Regions from separate parts of the Paenibacillus sp. FSL M8-0142 genome, predicted to be linked through region 1. Evidence: a T-box and tRNA genes for the amino acid it is inferred to sense, from the RefSeq annotation. Region 1 holds a T-box; the other regions hold tRNA genes.
The links. A T-box is a leader RNA that pairs with one kind of tRNA and senses whether it is charged. The one in region 1 lies ahead of NSQ46_RS17605 (glutamine--tRNA ligase/YqeY domain fusion protein), so its partner is inferred to be a tRNA-Gln.

Region 1 (4,261 bases):
CGATTATTCCATATCCTGCAGGAAATTATAAGCTCTGGGCAGCGAATGTAGGCGGCAATCCCCACTCCGCCGAACTTCTGCCCAACGGCAACATTGCCGTTGCAGCAAGCACTGGAGGCTGGGTACGGATTTATACATCGTCTCAGAGCTGTCATTCAACGACATACGCAGAGTATCGTTTGGAGAGCGCTCACGGCGTATCTTGGGATCCGCATAATGAAATATTATGGAGCCTGGGAAATGGGGCGATCGTTGGGTTGAAGGTAGGGGGAACAACCGCGAGCCCGACGTTGACCGAGCATGTTCGACTGGATGTTACCCGCTTGAACGGGCATGACATACAACCGGTGTATGGAGACCTTGACCGATTGTGGGTGGCATCGGGTGGGAAGGTATATCAATACGTCAAATCGACCAATTCGCTCGATCTTACGTATGCGGGAGCTGACGAGATCAGCCGGGTGGGCGTAAAGGCTGTCGGTAATCAGTCATCAGGCCAGGTGGTGCAAACGGTCGCGGATGTCGCGAAGAATCCGGTCGGCGGCTGTACGCTTTACACGTGGTGTACGGATTCGGCAGACTTTTTCCTTCCGAGTGCAACGCGTACCAAGACCGGTGCTGCATTCTACAAAGCACGGATACTGAATCCTAACTATCAGTAGTTGAAGATAGCCGGGATCGAGAGCCCATATCCCTTTCAAAAGCTCGACTAGTGAGGAGATGCTGCTGAGGATCGTTCAAGCGATGTGCTTGGGCGATCTTTTTTTGCCGGGTATGGTATGCTATCCTTACGTATCAGGATGGATCTGAAGGAGGCAATCGGATGTTGATGATGAACGAGAAAATAAAGGCACGCGAGGTTGAACTGACGGGACTCGACGGCGAGGACCTCGGCATCATGCCACGGGACGAGGCATTAGCGCTGGCGAAAGCGAATAAGGCGGATTTAGTGTGCACTTCGCTGTTCAGCAGCCCTCCGCCATGCAAGCTGGTCAGCCGAGGAATGGCCAAGCAGGAGGCCGCGAAGGAGAAGAAAGGACAGAAGCCGGCCAGCGGTCCGATCAAAGTGAAAGAATTTCGCCTCACCGTACATATCGAGGAGCACGACTATGATACCAAGCTGTCCCAAATGCAGCGCCTGCTTGAATCGGGCAAGGCGGTCCAGCCGATCATCCGCATTCAGGGCAAGGAGGGCGATGCCGCCCGGAAGCTGCTGGAACGGTTGATCCACGATCTGGCCGGGAAGGGAACGAAGGAAACCGGCATCCAAGTGAGCGGCAAGCAGGCGACGGTGAAGCTGCTCCCGGTGTAAATGCCACCAGGCGTGCAATTCCATGATTTACTTTTGCGTTCTTTGATGATACTATAATTCAAATTATAAACGCGATGAAGAGAAGAGTAGACGAGTCAGGATTCCCTACAGAGAGCCCCAGCAAGCTGAAAAGGGGCGGGAAACCCTTCGTTGAACCAAGCCTCTGAGCGGCGCATCGGAACTTGTGGTTTACATAAGCAGATGGTGCGACAGGAGCTCCTGTTATAGAGCTAGGGTATAAGCCGTCAGCCGATGGCCGTACCTGATGAGGCCGGTATCGTGAGATATCGGCAAATAGGGGTGGCACCGCGAAATCAAATCTCGTCCCCAAGACATTTGTCTTGGGGGCGGGATTTTTTGTCGTTCCAGAGGAAATGAACATGTTAATTTAGAGGAGGTTTTACCCATGAGCACTGACAAAAGAAACGCAGCTATGAAGTCCGACTTTCTGACGGACATTGTGCGGGAGGACATCGCGAGCGGAGTGTACAGCAGGCCGATCGCGACGCGTTTCCCGCCCGAGCCGAACGGTTACCTTCACATCGGAAGCGCATATGCCATCCAGGTTAACCATTCGATCGCTGACAGGTTTGACGGCAGGTTTAATCTGCGCTTCGATGATACGAACCCGCTTAAGGAAGACGTTAAATATGTGGAGGCGATCAAACAGGATATTGAATGGCTTGGATTGAAGCCGGATGTATATTTCGGATCGGATTACTCGCAGCAAATCTGCGAGGCCGCAATCAAGCTGATTCGCAAGGGCAGGGCCTATGTCTGCGACCTTAGTCCGGAGCAGATGACTGCTTACCGGGGAACGCTGACCGAGCCGGGGAAGGATAGTCCATACCGAGGCCGGACGGTGGAAGAAAATGAGTCCTTATTCAAGCAGATGAAGAATGGAGAGTTTGCAGCCGCCTCGAAGGTGCTTCGGGCGAAGATCGATATGGCATCGCCTAATCTCAATTTGCGGGATCCCGTACTGTACCGGATTATCCATGCGGAGCATTACCGAACCGGAAATGAATGGTGTATCTACCCGATGTATGACTTTGCCCATCCGATCCAGGATGCCATTGAAGGGATTACGCACTCCTTATGCTCGGCAGAGTTCAAGGATCACCGCCCGCTGTATGAATGGGTACTGAGGGAGCTTGATATTCCGGAGCCTCCCAAGCAGAGGGAATTCGGCCGGCTGAATATTTCGGGAACGGCTACGAGCAAGCGATATTTGAGGGAGCTGGTTGATGGGGGTTATGTCGACGGTTGGGATGACCCAAGACTGCCGACACTGCAAGGGTTGCGCCGTAGGGGCGTGACTCCGGAAGGGCTTCGACGATTTCTCGAAGAGCTTGGCGCGCTAAAAAATCCTAGTACCGTGGACTCGGCGATGCTGGAGCACTTTGTCCGCCAGGATTTGAAGATGCGGTCCCTGAATGCCATGGCTGTGATGCACCCGCTGAAAGTGGTCATCACGAATTTTCCGGCGGACCGGACGGAAATGCTTGTTCTGCGGAACCATGAAGGCGATGAATCCCTGGGAACCAGGAAAGTCCCGTTCACCAGGGAACTGGTGATCGAACGGGAGGATTTCATGGAGGATCCGATCGCAGGGTTTCACCGGCTGTCGCCGGGGCAGGAGGTGCGGCTGAAGGGAGCTTACTTTATCCGCTGCGAGGAAGTCGTAAAGGACCCGTTAACCGGTAAAATAACCGAGCTGCACTGCACCTATGACCCGTTGACACGAAGCGGAAGCGGGTTCAACGCAAGGAAAGTCAAGTCGACGATTCACTGGGTATCCATGAGTTGCGGGATCCATGCAGAATTGCATCTGTATGATCGCCTTCTGAAGGAGACCGCTGTTTTTGCAGAATCCGGCAACGATTGGAAGGAGCTCCTGAACCCGGCATCGTTGATTCGGGTGGAGAAGGCTTTTCTTGAGCCGAGCCTAAGCAATGCCTCTTTCCATCAAACCTACCAGTTCATCCGACACGGCTACTTCTGTCTCGATAACAAGCACGCCCATTCCGGGCATCTTGTGTTTAACCGCGTTGTGCCGTTGAAGGATTCGTGGAAGAGGCAGAACAGCGACATGTTCAAATGACCATGTATGCGATGCATTAAGCTTTGCGAACGCTAGGAATAGAGTTGCATTCGCTGCATTCCATCGGGAACGTATTAGGCTGGCCAATGCTCAGGATGCGTTAACGAAGGCGGGAGCTTCGTGCTCGCATCCCCGATGGCGGCTTGGACTTGGGCTTGGGTTAGGAAGAGGCATCCGGTCAGATTGGCTCCCCGAATGTCCGCATCCCGGAAATCCGCGCCGATCAGATCGGCTACCCTCAGATCCGCGCCGCGCAGATCAGCTGCGATGAGATAAGCCCCTCTCAGATTGGCATATCGAAGATCGGCGCCCTTAAGCTTGGCGCCGATCAGATCCGCACCCCGGCCGCCGATGTTCTTCCTGACGGGAGGACCGGTGTGCTTACGGCGGGCATTCTCCCGGACAAGCTCGCTTGTCCGAAGCAGGAGCAAATTGACTTCGGCCCGATGAGCTGCCACATCGAGCTTCAGCAGAGCTGGCGGAGGGAGAAGCGTCATGCGCTCGGTCTCCTCCAGCGCTCGTTCGATATCGGCATGAATTTCTTGCGCCGGCTGTTGTTCCAATGCTTCGCTTAAATACCATAACAGCTCGTGGAGCTGCCGCATTATCGGGAATACCTCGAACATTTCCTTGGCGGTCTCAGTTGACTGCCGCCAGTCGCGTCTCTGGTAAGTAAGCTGGGATACCTTCTGTCCTGCGCCAAAGCAATCGAACACGGTGCAGCCGCGGAAGCCCTTTTGTCTAAGATGATCGTGGATGGCGCAGCGGAAATCGGCTCTCAGATTGCTGCAGGGTGTTCCGGCGTCCTTATTCACCGCAAAATCCGATGATGCCGCGAAGGGCAG
Region 2 (4,261 bases), 2.9 Mb from region 1:
CCGTACCGCAAACCGACACAGGTAGGCGAGAAGAGAATTCTAAGGCGCGCGGAAGAACTCTCGTTAAGGAACTCGGCAAAATGACCCCGTAACTTCGGGAGAAGGGGTGCCTCGGTAGGGTGAATAGCCCGAGGGGGCCGCAGTGAAAAGGCCCAAGCGACTGTTTAGCAAAAACACAGGTCTGTGCGAAGCCGCAAGGCGAAGTATACGGGCTGACGCCTGCCCGGTGCTGGAAGGTTAAGGGGAGCGGTTAGGAGGTAACTCCGAAGCTGTGAACCGAAGCCCCAGTAAACGGCGGCCGTAACTATAACGGTCCTAAGGTAGCGAAATTCCTTGTCAGGTAAATTCTGACCCGCACGAATGGCGTAACGACTTGGGCGCTGTCTCAACGAGAGATCCGGTGAAATTTTAATACCTGTGAAGATGCAGGTTACCCGCGACAAGACGGAAAGACCCCATGGAGCTTTACTGCAGCTTGATATTGGATTTGGGTACGATCTGTACAGGATAGGTGGGAGCCTTTGAAGCATGAGCGCCAGCTTGTGTGGAGGCGACGTTGGGATACCACCCTGATCGTATCTAGGTTCTAACCTGGTACCGTGATCCGGTACGGGGACAGTGTCAGGCGGGCAGTTTGACTGGGGCGGTCGCCTCCTAAAGAGTAACGGAGGCGCCCCAAGGTTCCCTCAGAATGGTTGGAAATCATTCGAAGAGTGCAAAGGCATAAGGGAGCTTGACTGCGAGACCTACAAGTCGAGCAGGGACGAAAGTCGGGCTTAGTGATCCGGTGGTACCGCATGGAAGGGCCATCGCTCAACGGATAAAAGCTACCCTGGGGATAACAGGCTTATCTCCCCCAAGAGTCCACATCGACGGGGAGGTTTGGCACCTCGATGTCGGCTCATCGCATCCTGGGGCTGAAGTAGGTCCCAAGGGTTGGGCTGTTCGCCCATTAAAGCGGTACGCGAGCTGGGTTCAGAACGTCGTGAGACAGTTCGGTCCCTATCTGTCGTGGGCGTAGGAAATTTGAGAGGAGCTGTCCTTAGTACGAGAGGACCGGGATGGACGTACCGCTGGTGCACCAGTTGTTCCGCCAGGAGCATGGCTGGGTAGCTACGTACGGACGGGATAAGCGCTGAAAGCATCTAAGCGTGAAGCCCCCCTCAAGATGAGATTTCCCAGTATGTAAGACCCCTTGAAGACGACGAGGTAGATAGGTTGGAGGTGGAAGTGCAGTAATGCATGGAGCTGACCAATACTAATCGGTCGAGGGCTTATCCTAAAATTACCCCAAAAAGTGAAGCGAAGCTTTGAAGCGGATGCCGAATACTTTTCGGGGACCCCGATCCAACCATTGGGGAAATGCTACGGATTCTAAACAACGCAAAGACGTTTCGTATCTAGTTTTCAGGTGATCAAATCATCACTTGAACTGAATAATGTTCCCTGATAGCTCAGTTGGTAGAGCACTCGACTGTTAATCGAGTTGTCACAGGTTCGAGTCCTGTTCGGGGAGCCATTTATGGAGAGGTGTCCGAGTTGGCCGAAGGAGCACGATTGGAAATCGTGTAGGCGTCAAAAGCGTCTCGAGGGTTCGAATCCCTCTCTCTCCGCCACTATTATTTAAGTAAGGCCCGTTGGTCAAGGGGTTAAGACACCTCCCTTTCACGGAGGTAACAGGGGTTCGAATCCCCTACGGGTCACCATCTTTCTTTTAAAAAGACTTGATTTCGTCGCCGGTTATCTGGTATGATAGAAATCGCTTTGTTACGGAGGCTTAGCTCAGCTGGGAGAGCATCTGCCTTACAAGCAGAGGGTCGGGGGTTCGATCCCCTCAGCCTCCACCATAAATAACAATGTAACCCTTTTATAATGACGCGGGGTGGAGCAGTTCGGTAGCTCGTCGGGCTCATAACCCGAAGGTCGCAGGTTCAAATCCTGCCCCCGCAACCAATTATATCGCATTAGCGATAGTGCCTCGTGGAACTGTGGTGTAGAGGCCTAACATGCCTGCCTGTCACGCAGGAGATCGCGGGTTCGAATCCCGTCAGTTCCGCCATTTTTTAACTTTTGGGATGAGATGAGTGTCCGATATGGGATTCGTCGAAGTCACGAAGAGCGCAAGGCTCGGTAGCTCAGTCGGTAGAGCAGAGGACTGAAAATCCTCGTGTCGGCGGTTCGATTCCGTCCCGAGCCACCATGTTTCACAATTGCATACGCCGGTGTAGCTCAATTGGTAGAGCAACTGACTTGTAATCAGTAGGTTGGGGGTTCAAGTCCTCTCGCCGGCACCACTATGGAGGATTAGCGAAGTGGCCAAACGCAGCAGACTGTAAATCTGTTCTCTTACGAGTTCGGTGGTTCGAATCCATCATCCTCCACCAGTTTTATAGGGGCATAGTTTAAAGGTAGAACAGCGGTCTCCAAAACCGTTAGTGTGGGTTCAATTCCTGCTGCCCCTGCCAATCGAAAATTTATAAATATGGCGGTCGTGGCGAAGGGGTTAACGCACCGGATTGTGGCTCCGGCATTCGTGGGTTCAAGTCCCATCGATCGCCCCATATTTCAAAATCATATTGGGGATTAGCCAAGCGGTAAGGCAACGGACTTTGACTCCGTCATGCATAGGTTCGAATCCTATATCCCCAGCCATGATTTCTGCGGACGTGGCTCAGCGGTAGAGCATCGCCTTGCCAAGGCGAGGGTCGCGGGTTCGATTCCCGTCGTCCGCTCCATTTTTATTTGTGGCGCCATAGCCAAGTGGTAAGGCACAGCTCTGCAAAAGCTTTATCCCCAGTTCGAATCTGGGTGGCGCCTCCATTTACCAATCTGTGCCCTTAGCTCAGCTGGATAGAGCGTTTGACTACGAATCAAAAGGTCAGGAGTTCGAATCTCTTAGGGCACGCTTTTATGCCGGTGTGGCGGAATTGGCAGACGCGCGCGACTCAAAATCGTGAGGGAAACCGTGGGGGTTCGAGTCCCTTCACCGGCATCATGCAAAAGGAATGCAAGACGATTATCGTCTGCATTCCTTTTTTGCGTTTTTCGTCTGATGATCGGTTGGTATGACAGCGTTCAACTGCAGTGAGATGTGCTTCTTGTCGAAGTGCGTTGTTCCTATGAAAGAAGAGCGCGGGTTCCTATGGATCGAACACCGTCAGGATGAAATGGCGAATAGGCGATCTGACCCTGCTTTAAATGGGCTAGGGATGGATTGGACGCAGGTCCATAGAAGGCCCCGACTTAGGTCTAGGTGCAAAAACCGTCCGCAGTCCGTTTTAGTGAAACGCGAAATTACCTAGAATAGAGTCATAAGGTTGAACACATAAACAACGATCAAACGACAGAAAGGCGGTGTATAAATGAGATATTCGAGAGGAAACGGATTAAGTCTCCTGCTGATTGGTTTAGGGGTTTTGATTCTTCTGGGTGTATTCGCTCCTCTGCTCGGATGGTTGTTCAGTCTTTTGCTTCCCGTTCTGATGATCGCTTTGGGATATTACGGAATTCGGAGAGGCAACGCTCTGATCGGGTGGATCATTCTCGGTATCGGCGTCATCTGGTTGATGGGTAAGCTGTCTTGGCTCATCGGTCCGGTACTCGGTATTATCCTGATCATCTATGGGTTGTCCCGATTCAAGAAGGGAAGACCGCGTTACTAAATGCGATTATAGGATAACAGCCAGCTGAAGTTAAGGATAAGAAGTTGATAGAAGAGGAGGGCTAAACCCAAATGAGTGTTTTCAGACGGATACGAGATATTACCGTTGCAACCTTGAATGAAAGACTCGAGCAGAGTCAGGATCCGGTTCGATTGATCGACCAGTTCCTTCATTCGACCAGACAAGACATCACGGAAGCCGAGAAGCTTCTGCAGCAATGCCAGACTCACTCCAGGCAGCTGAAGCAGCAGGTTGACCAAGCCGAGACGATGCGGGATAAGCGTGAGGAACAAGCGCTGCTTGCATTGAAAGCCGGTGAGGATCATCTGGCGAAGCTGGCACTTCAAGAGAAGTTGATTTATGAAGAAAAGATTGAACAATACCAAGGCTTGTTGTCTACCAGCCTGGAATCGCTGAGAGAGATTGAAGAGCAGCTCGGGGAGCTCCGCATGGAGTATCAAACCGTATACAGCAAGCGTCAATACTATGTTGCCCGAATGGAGACACTCCGTCTGCAGCAGAAGATGAATGAACGCACCGGTGCATACGGTGGTCAAGACGTTCCGAAGATGTTCAACCGGCTCGAGGATCGCATCAGC
Region 3 (4,261 bases), 3.1 Mb from region 1:
TACTTGAAGCTCCCAGTTGGCCGTAATGGCTCCGCCATCCTTGTTGCTGTCAGAGTAGCCGAGCATGATCTCCTGCAAGTCATTCATTGCGCTTACGGCTTCGCGGTAGATCGGAAGGCTAAAGAGCTTACGCATGATCTCAGGCGCAGCGTGAAGGTCCTCGATCGTCTCGAACAACGGTGCTGCCTGCAAGGTGGCAACTACCGTACCGTCCGTATCCTTCCGGAACAATCCGGCTTCTTTCGCAAACACCATCACTTCCAGAATATCGCTTGCACCCTCAGACATACTGATCAGATAGCTCGAAATGCACTTCACGCCGAATTCCTTCTGAGCACGGAATACGGTACGGTACACTTCCAAGCATTCCTCCGTACTGTCGCTGTACTCCTGATAAGGGGTCGTCAGCGGACGCGGGTCGTTCAGCAGGTCGTTCAGCAGCGCAATCTTCTCATCTTCGCTTAATTGCACATAATCACTGGTAACGTTCATTTTGTGCAAAATCTCAGCCATCGCATTCTCATGCTCTTTGCTGTGCTGTCTGATATCCAGGGTTGCGGTATGGAAGCCAAACAACTCGACCTGGCGAATCAGCTTCTGGATGTACGTATCGGCGACATAGTCAGCAAAGTGGAAGCGCAGGCTGCGGTCAATGATCTTCAAATCCTCAATGAATTCTTCCGGTGACTCGTAGCGCTCGCTGCCGGTCATTTCGTCTTCGAGAATATGACTGATTTTGGCCAGCATATAAACGAGCTTAATACGATACGGCTCTTTCTCATTGTGCCAAATTTCCATCTTCTTCAGCGTGACGTTTTGGCGGTCCTTCTCAATGGACGCAATCAACTCGTCGGATACGTTGACAATGGTCGAGCTGAAGCTGAGATACTTCATGAAATCACGCAGGATCCGCTGGTATTCACGGATTGCCAATTTACGCTGCATCTCAAGGGTTTTCCAGGTCACGTCCGCCGTCACCGAAGGATTACCGTCCCGGTCTCCGCCGATCCACGATCCGAAACGCAGATACGTCGGAACATGCCAATGATGGCCCGGATAATACTTATTCAGGCAACGCTCCAGTTCTTGATAAACCTCTGGCAGAATGTGAAACAGCGTCTCATGGAAATAATACATTCCGTTTCGGACCTCATCCAGAACGGTCGGCTTACGGTCGCGAAGCTCATCGGTTTGCCACAGTGTAATCACTTCATTCAGAAGCTTCTCCCGAAGCTGTTCTCTTTCGCGGAATGTTAATGTTGGGTTGTCCAGCAGCATCACATCCTCGGCGATCCGTTTATGGATATCGAGAATGGCTCTGCGCATCGCTTCAGTAGGGTGAGCTGTCATGACCAGCTCAAGGGATAGATTTTCGAGAATTTCTTGAACTTCTTCAAAAGGAATGTTGCGTTCTTTCAGATCCTGGACCGCACTTTCAATGGATCCCGGCTGAACGCCTTCACCAGCGGAGCGCTCATAATCGCGTTTCCGGCGGATTCGGTGATTCTGCTCGGCGATGTTAACCAATTGGAAGTAAATCGCAAAAGCGCGGATCACTTGATGGCGGATATCCGGTTCCAGCGTGCTGATGATTCTCTTAAAATCTGCGAACAATTCAGGAAGAAATACGGATCGCAACGATTTGCTCGTTTCGCGAATTTTCTCAACTATATCTAAAAGCTCGTTGCCTCCTTGGTGGACAAGAACTTCTCCAAGAATATTGCCAAGGAACCGTACATCTCGCCGCAGCAGATTGTTGGAATTACTCTTTGCGGTTACTGTAAGTTCAGTCATGCTACTCCTCCCATCTCAAAGCCCTTTTTACGCGGTTTATCTCTAGAACATAACGCCTTCCTAACATAATACAATAAATGCGGGCGAAAATCTTCACTTTTCAACCGAAAAAATTAGCCAGATCGACAAAATTCATTCCCTTGAAAAGCGCCAACATCCCATATACGACAAGCCCTGAAGCCATTGGCAAGTCTCCTCTTTAATACATTAACACTTCGCAGAAACATCGTGCGGATATGTAAAAAAACATCACACATGGTGATGTCCTGCTATATTATGGAGCGGGTGATGGGAATCGAACCCACGCTACCAGCTTGGAAGGCTGGAGTTCTACCATTGAACTACACCCGCATATCAACCCACAAAAGTAAAGACTAAGCCTTGAAACATATGCCGATTACTTTTGCGGGAACCGAATTCTTAAGCAAATCGGGATGACACGATTCGAACATGCGACCCCCTGGTCCCAAACCAGGTGCTCTACCAAGCTGAGCTACATCCCGATATGAACTTAAAATGGCACGCCCTGAGAGATTCGAACTCCCGACCTTTTGATTCGTAGTCAAACGCTCTATCCAGCTGAGCTAAGGGCGCAAATGGAGCGGACGACGGGAATCGAACCCGCGACCCTCGCCTTGGCAAGGCGATGCTCTACCGCTGAGCCACGTCCGCAAATATGGTGCGCGTGGAGGGACTTGAACCCCCACGTCAAAGACGCTAGATCCTAAGTCTAGTGCGTCTGCCAATTCCGCCACACGCGCACAAGATAAAACACTGGTGAGCCATGAAGGACTCGAACCTTCGACACCCTGATTAAAAGTCAGGTGCTCTACCAACTGAGCTAATGGCTCGCATTCAAGGCGTCGCCGAGACTTCCGGTTCACCTTCAAAGCTGCTCTTCACCTTGATTGAGGTGAAAATGGCTGGGGATATAGGATTCGAACCTATGCATGACGGAGTCAAAGTCCGTTGCCTTACCGCTTGGCTAATCCCCAATAATTATCATGTTACTAGCATGTCCAATTCGAGATTGAAACATGAATGGTGGAGGCTGAGGGGATCGAACCCCCGACCCTCTGCTTGTAAGGCAGATGCTCTCCCAGCTGAGCTAAGCCTCCATGTTGGTGACCCGTAGGGGATTCGAACCCCTGTTACCTCCGTGAAAGGGAGGTGTCTTAACCCCTTGACCAACGGGCCACATGTTTAAGCTGCTTCTAAGTTGCTAAAAGAAGATCTGGAGCTTCCAACCGGGATCGAACCGGTGACCTCATCCTTACCATGGATGCACTCTACCTACTGAGCTATGGAAGCAGGTGGCTCCCCGAACAGGACTCGAACCTGTGACAACTCGATTAACAGTCGAGTGCTCTACCAACTGAGCTATCAGGGAATATGTATTCGCTTGGCGGCGTCCTACTCTCCCGGGACCCTTCGGTCCAAGTACCATCGGCGCTGGAAGGCTTAACGGTCGTGTTCGGTATGGGAACGCGTGGAACCCTTCCGCCATCGCCACCAAACGTGATTTTTGCGCTGCACTTTGCTTCAATGATTGCTCACCAGCAAAATATCAAGCCTTAGAAAAGGCATGCAGCTTCAAAATCGTTTCAAGATCTTTTGAACCTTGAAAACTAGATACGAAACGTCTTTGCGTTGATTAGAATCCGTAGCATTTCCCCAATGTTGGATCGGGGCCCCCGAAAAGTATTCGGCATCCGCTTCAAAGCTTCGCTTCACTTTTTGGGGTTTTTGTTCATGCTTCCGTAGCGAGCTTTCTTTCAGAAAGCTTGTAGGATAAGCCCTCGACCGATTAGTATTGGTCAGCTCCATGCATTGCTGCACTTCCACCTCCAACCTATCTACCTCGTCGTCTTCAAGGGGTCTTACATACTGGGAAATCTCATCTTGAGGGGGGCTTCACGCTTAGATGCTTTCAGCGCTTATCCCGTCCGTACGTAGCTACCCAGCCATGCTCCTGGCGGAACAACTGGTGCACCAGCGGTACGTCCATCCCGGTCCTCTCGTACTAAGGACAGCTCCTCTCAAATTTCCTACGCCCACGACAGATAGGGACCGAACTGTCTCACGACGTTCTGAACCCAGCTCGCGTACCGCTTTAATGGGCGAACAGCCCAACCCTTGGGACCTACTTCAGCCCCAGGATGCGATGAGCCGACATCGAGGTGCCAAACCTCCCCGTCGATGTGGACTCTTGGGGGAGATAAGCCTGTTATCCCCAGGGTAGCTTTTATCCGTTGAGCGATGGCCCTTCCATGCGGTACCACCGGATCACTAAGCCCGACTTTCGTCCCTGCTCGACTTGTAGGTCTCGCAGTCAAGCTCCCTTATGCCTTTGCACTCTTCGAATGATTTCCAACCATTCTGAGGGAACCTTGGGGCGCCTCCGTTACTCTTTAGGAGGCGACCGCCCCAGTCAAACTGCCCGCCTGACACTGTCCCCGTACCGGAT

Region 2: it encodes a tRNA-Gln, which carries the amino acid that the T-box ahead of NSQ46_RS17605 (glutamine--tRNA ligase/YqeY domain fusion protein) is inferred to sense. The anticodon was not compared.
Region 3: it encodes a tRNA-Gln, which carries the amino acid that the T-box ahead of NSQ46_RS17605 (glutamine--tRNA ligase/YqeY domain fusion protein) is inferred to sense. The anticodon was not compared.

The regions. Positions count from the first base shown of each region.
Region 1 is NZ_CP152008.1:3,823,472-3,827,732, reverse strand. It holds gene NSQ46_RS17615 (DUF6528 family protein) at 1-662, shown strand, start outside; gene infC (translation initiation factor IF-3) at 824-1,312, shown strand; T-box leader at 1,378-1,644, shown strand; gene NSQ46_RS17605 (glutamine--tRNA ligase/YqeY domain fusion protein) at 1,719-3,416, shown strand; gene NSQ46_RS17600 (pentapeptide repeat-containing protein) at 3,491-4,261, opposite strand, start outside.
Region 2 is NZ_CP152008.1:961,420-965,680, forward strand. It holds rRNA gene NSQ46_RS04260 (23S ribosomal RNA) at 1-1,282, shown strand, start outside; tRNA gene NSQ46_RS04265 (tRNA-Asn) at 1,444-1,519, shown strand; tRNA gene NSQ46_RS04270 (tRNA-Ser) at 1,525-1,616, shown strand; tRNA gene NSQ46_RS04275 (tRNA-Glu) at 1,632-1,706, shown strand; tRNA gene NSQ46_RS04280 (tRNA-Val) at 1,772-1,847, shown strand; tRNA gene NSQ46_RS04285 (tRNA-Met) at 1,877-1,953, shown strand; tRNA gene NSQ46_RS04290 (tRNA-Asp) at 1,983-2,059, shown strand; tRNA gene NSQ46_RS04295 (tRNA-Phe) at 2,125-2,200, shown strand; tRNA gene NSQ46_RS04300 (tRNA-Thr) at 2,219-2,294, shown strand; tRNA gene NSQ46_RS04305 (tRNA-Tyr) at 2,299-2,384, shown strand; tRNA gene NSQ46_RS04310 (tRNA-Trp) at 2,392-2,465, shown strand; tRNA gene NSQ46_RS04315 (tRNA-His) at 2,486-2,561, shown strand; tRNA gene NSQ46_RS04320 (tRNA-Gln) at 2,578-2,652, shown strand; tRNA gene NSQ46_RS04325 (tRNA-Gly) at 2,661-2,735, shown strand; tRNA gene NSQ46_RS04330 (tRNA-Cys) at 2,747-2,820, shown strand; tRNA gene NSQ46_RS04335 (tRNA-Arg) at 2,832-2,905, shown strand; tRNA gene NSQ46_RS04340 (tRNA-Leu) at 2,913-2,992, shown strand; gene NSQ46_RS04345 (hypothetical protein) at 3,363-3,662, shown strand; gene NSQ46_RS04350 (PspA/IM30 family protein) at 3,734-4,261, shown strand, end outside.
Region 3 is NZ_CP152008.1:755,374-759,634, reverse strand. It holds gene ppc (phosphoenolpyruvate carboxylase) at 1-1,794, opposite strand, end outside; tRNA gene NSQ46_RS03345 (tRNA-Gly) at 2,072-2,145, opposite strand; tRNA gene NSQ46_RS03340 (tRNA-Pro) at 2,224-2,297, opposite strand; tRNA gene NSQ46_RS03335 (tRNA-Arg) at 2,312-2,388, opposite strand; tRNA gene NSQ46_RS03330 (tRNA-Gly) at 2,392-2,466, opposite strand; tRNA gene NSQ46_RS03325 (tRNA-Leu) at 2,472-2,555, opposite strand; tRNA gene NSQ46_RS03320 (tRNA-Lys) at 2,570-2,645, opposite strand; tRNA gene NSQ46_RS03315 (tRNA-Gln) at 2,715-2,789, opposite strand; tRNA gene NSQ46_RS03310 (tRNA-Val) at 2,837-2,912, opposite strand; tRNA gene NSQ46_RS03305 (tRNA-Glu) at 2,917-2,991, opposite strand; tRNA gene NSQ46_RS03300 (tRNA-Thr) at 3,030-3,105, opposite strand; tRNA gene NSQ46_RS03295 (tRNA-Asn) at 3,109-3,184, opposite strand; rRNA gene rrf (5S ribosomal RNA) at 3,195-3,311, opposite strand; rRNA gene NSQ46_RS03285 (23S ribosomal RNA) at 3,582-4,261, opposite strand, start outside.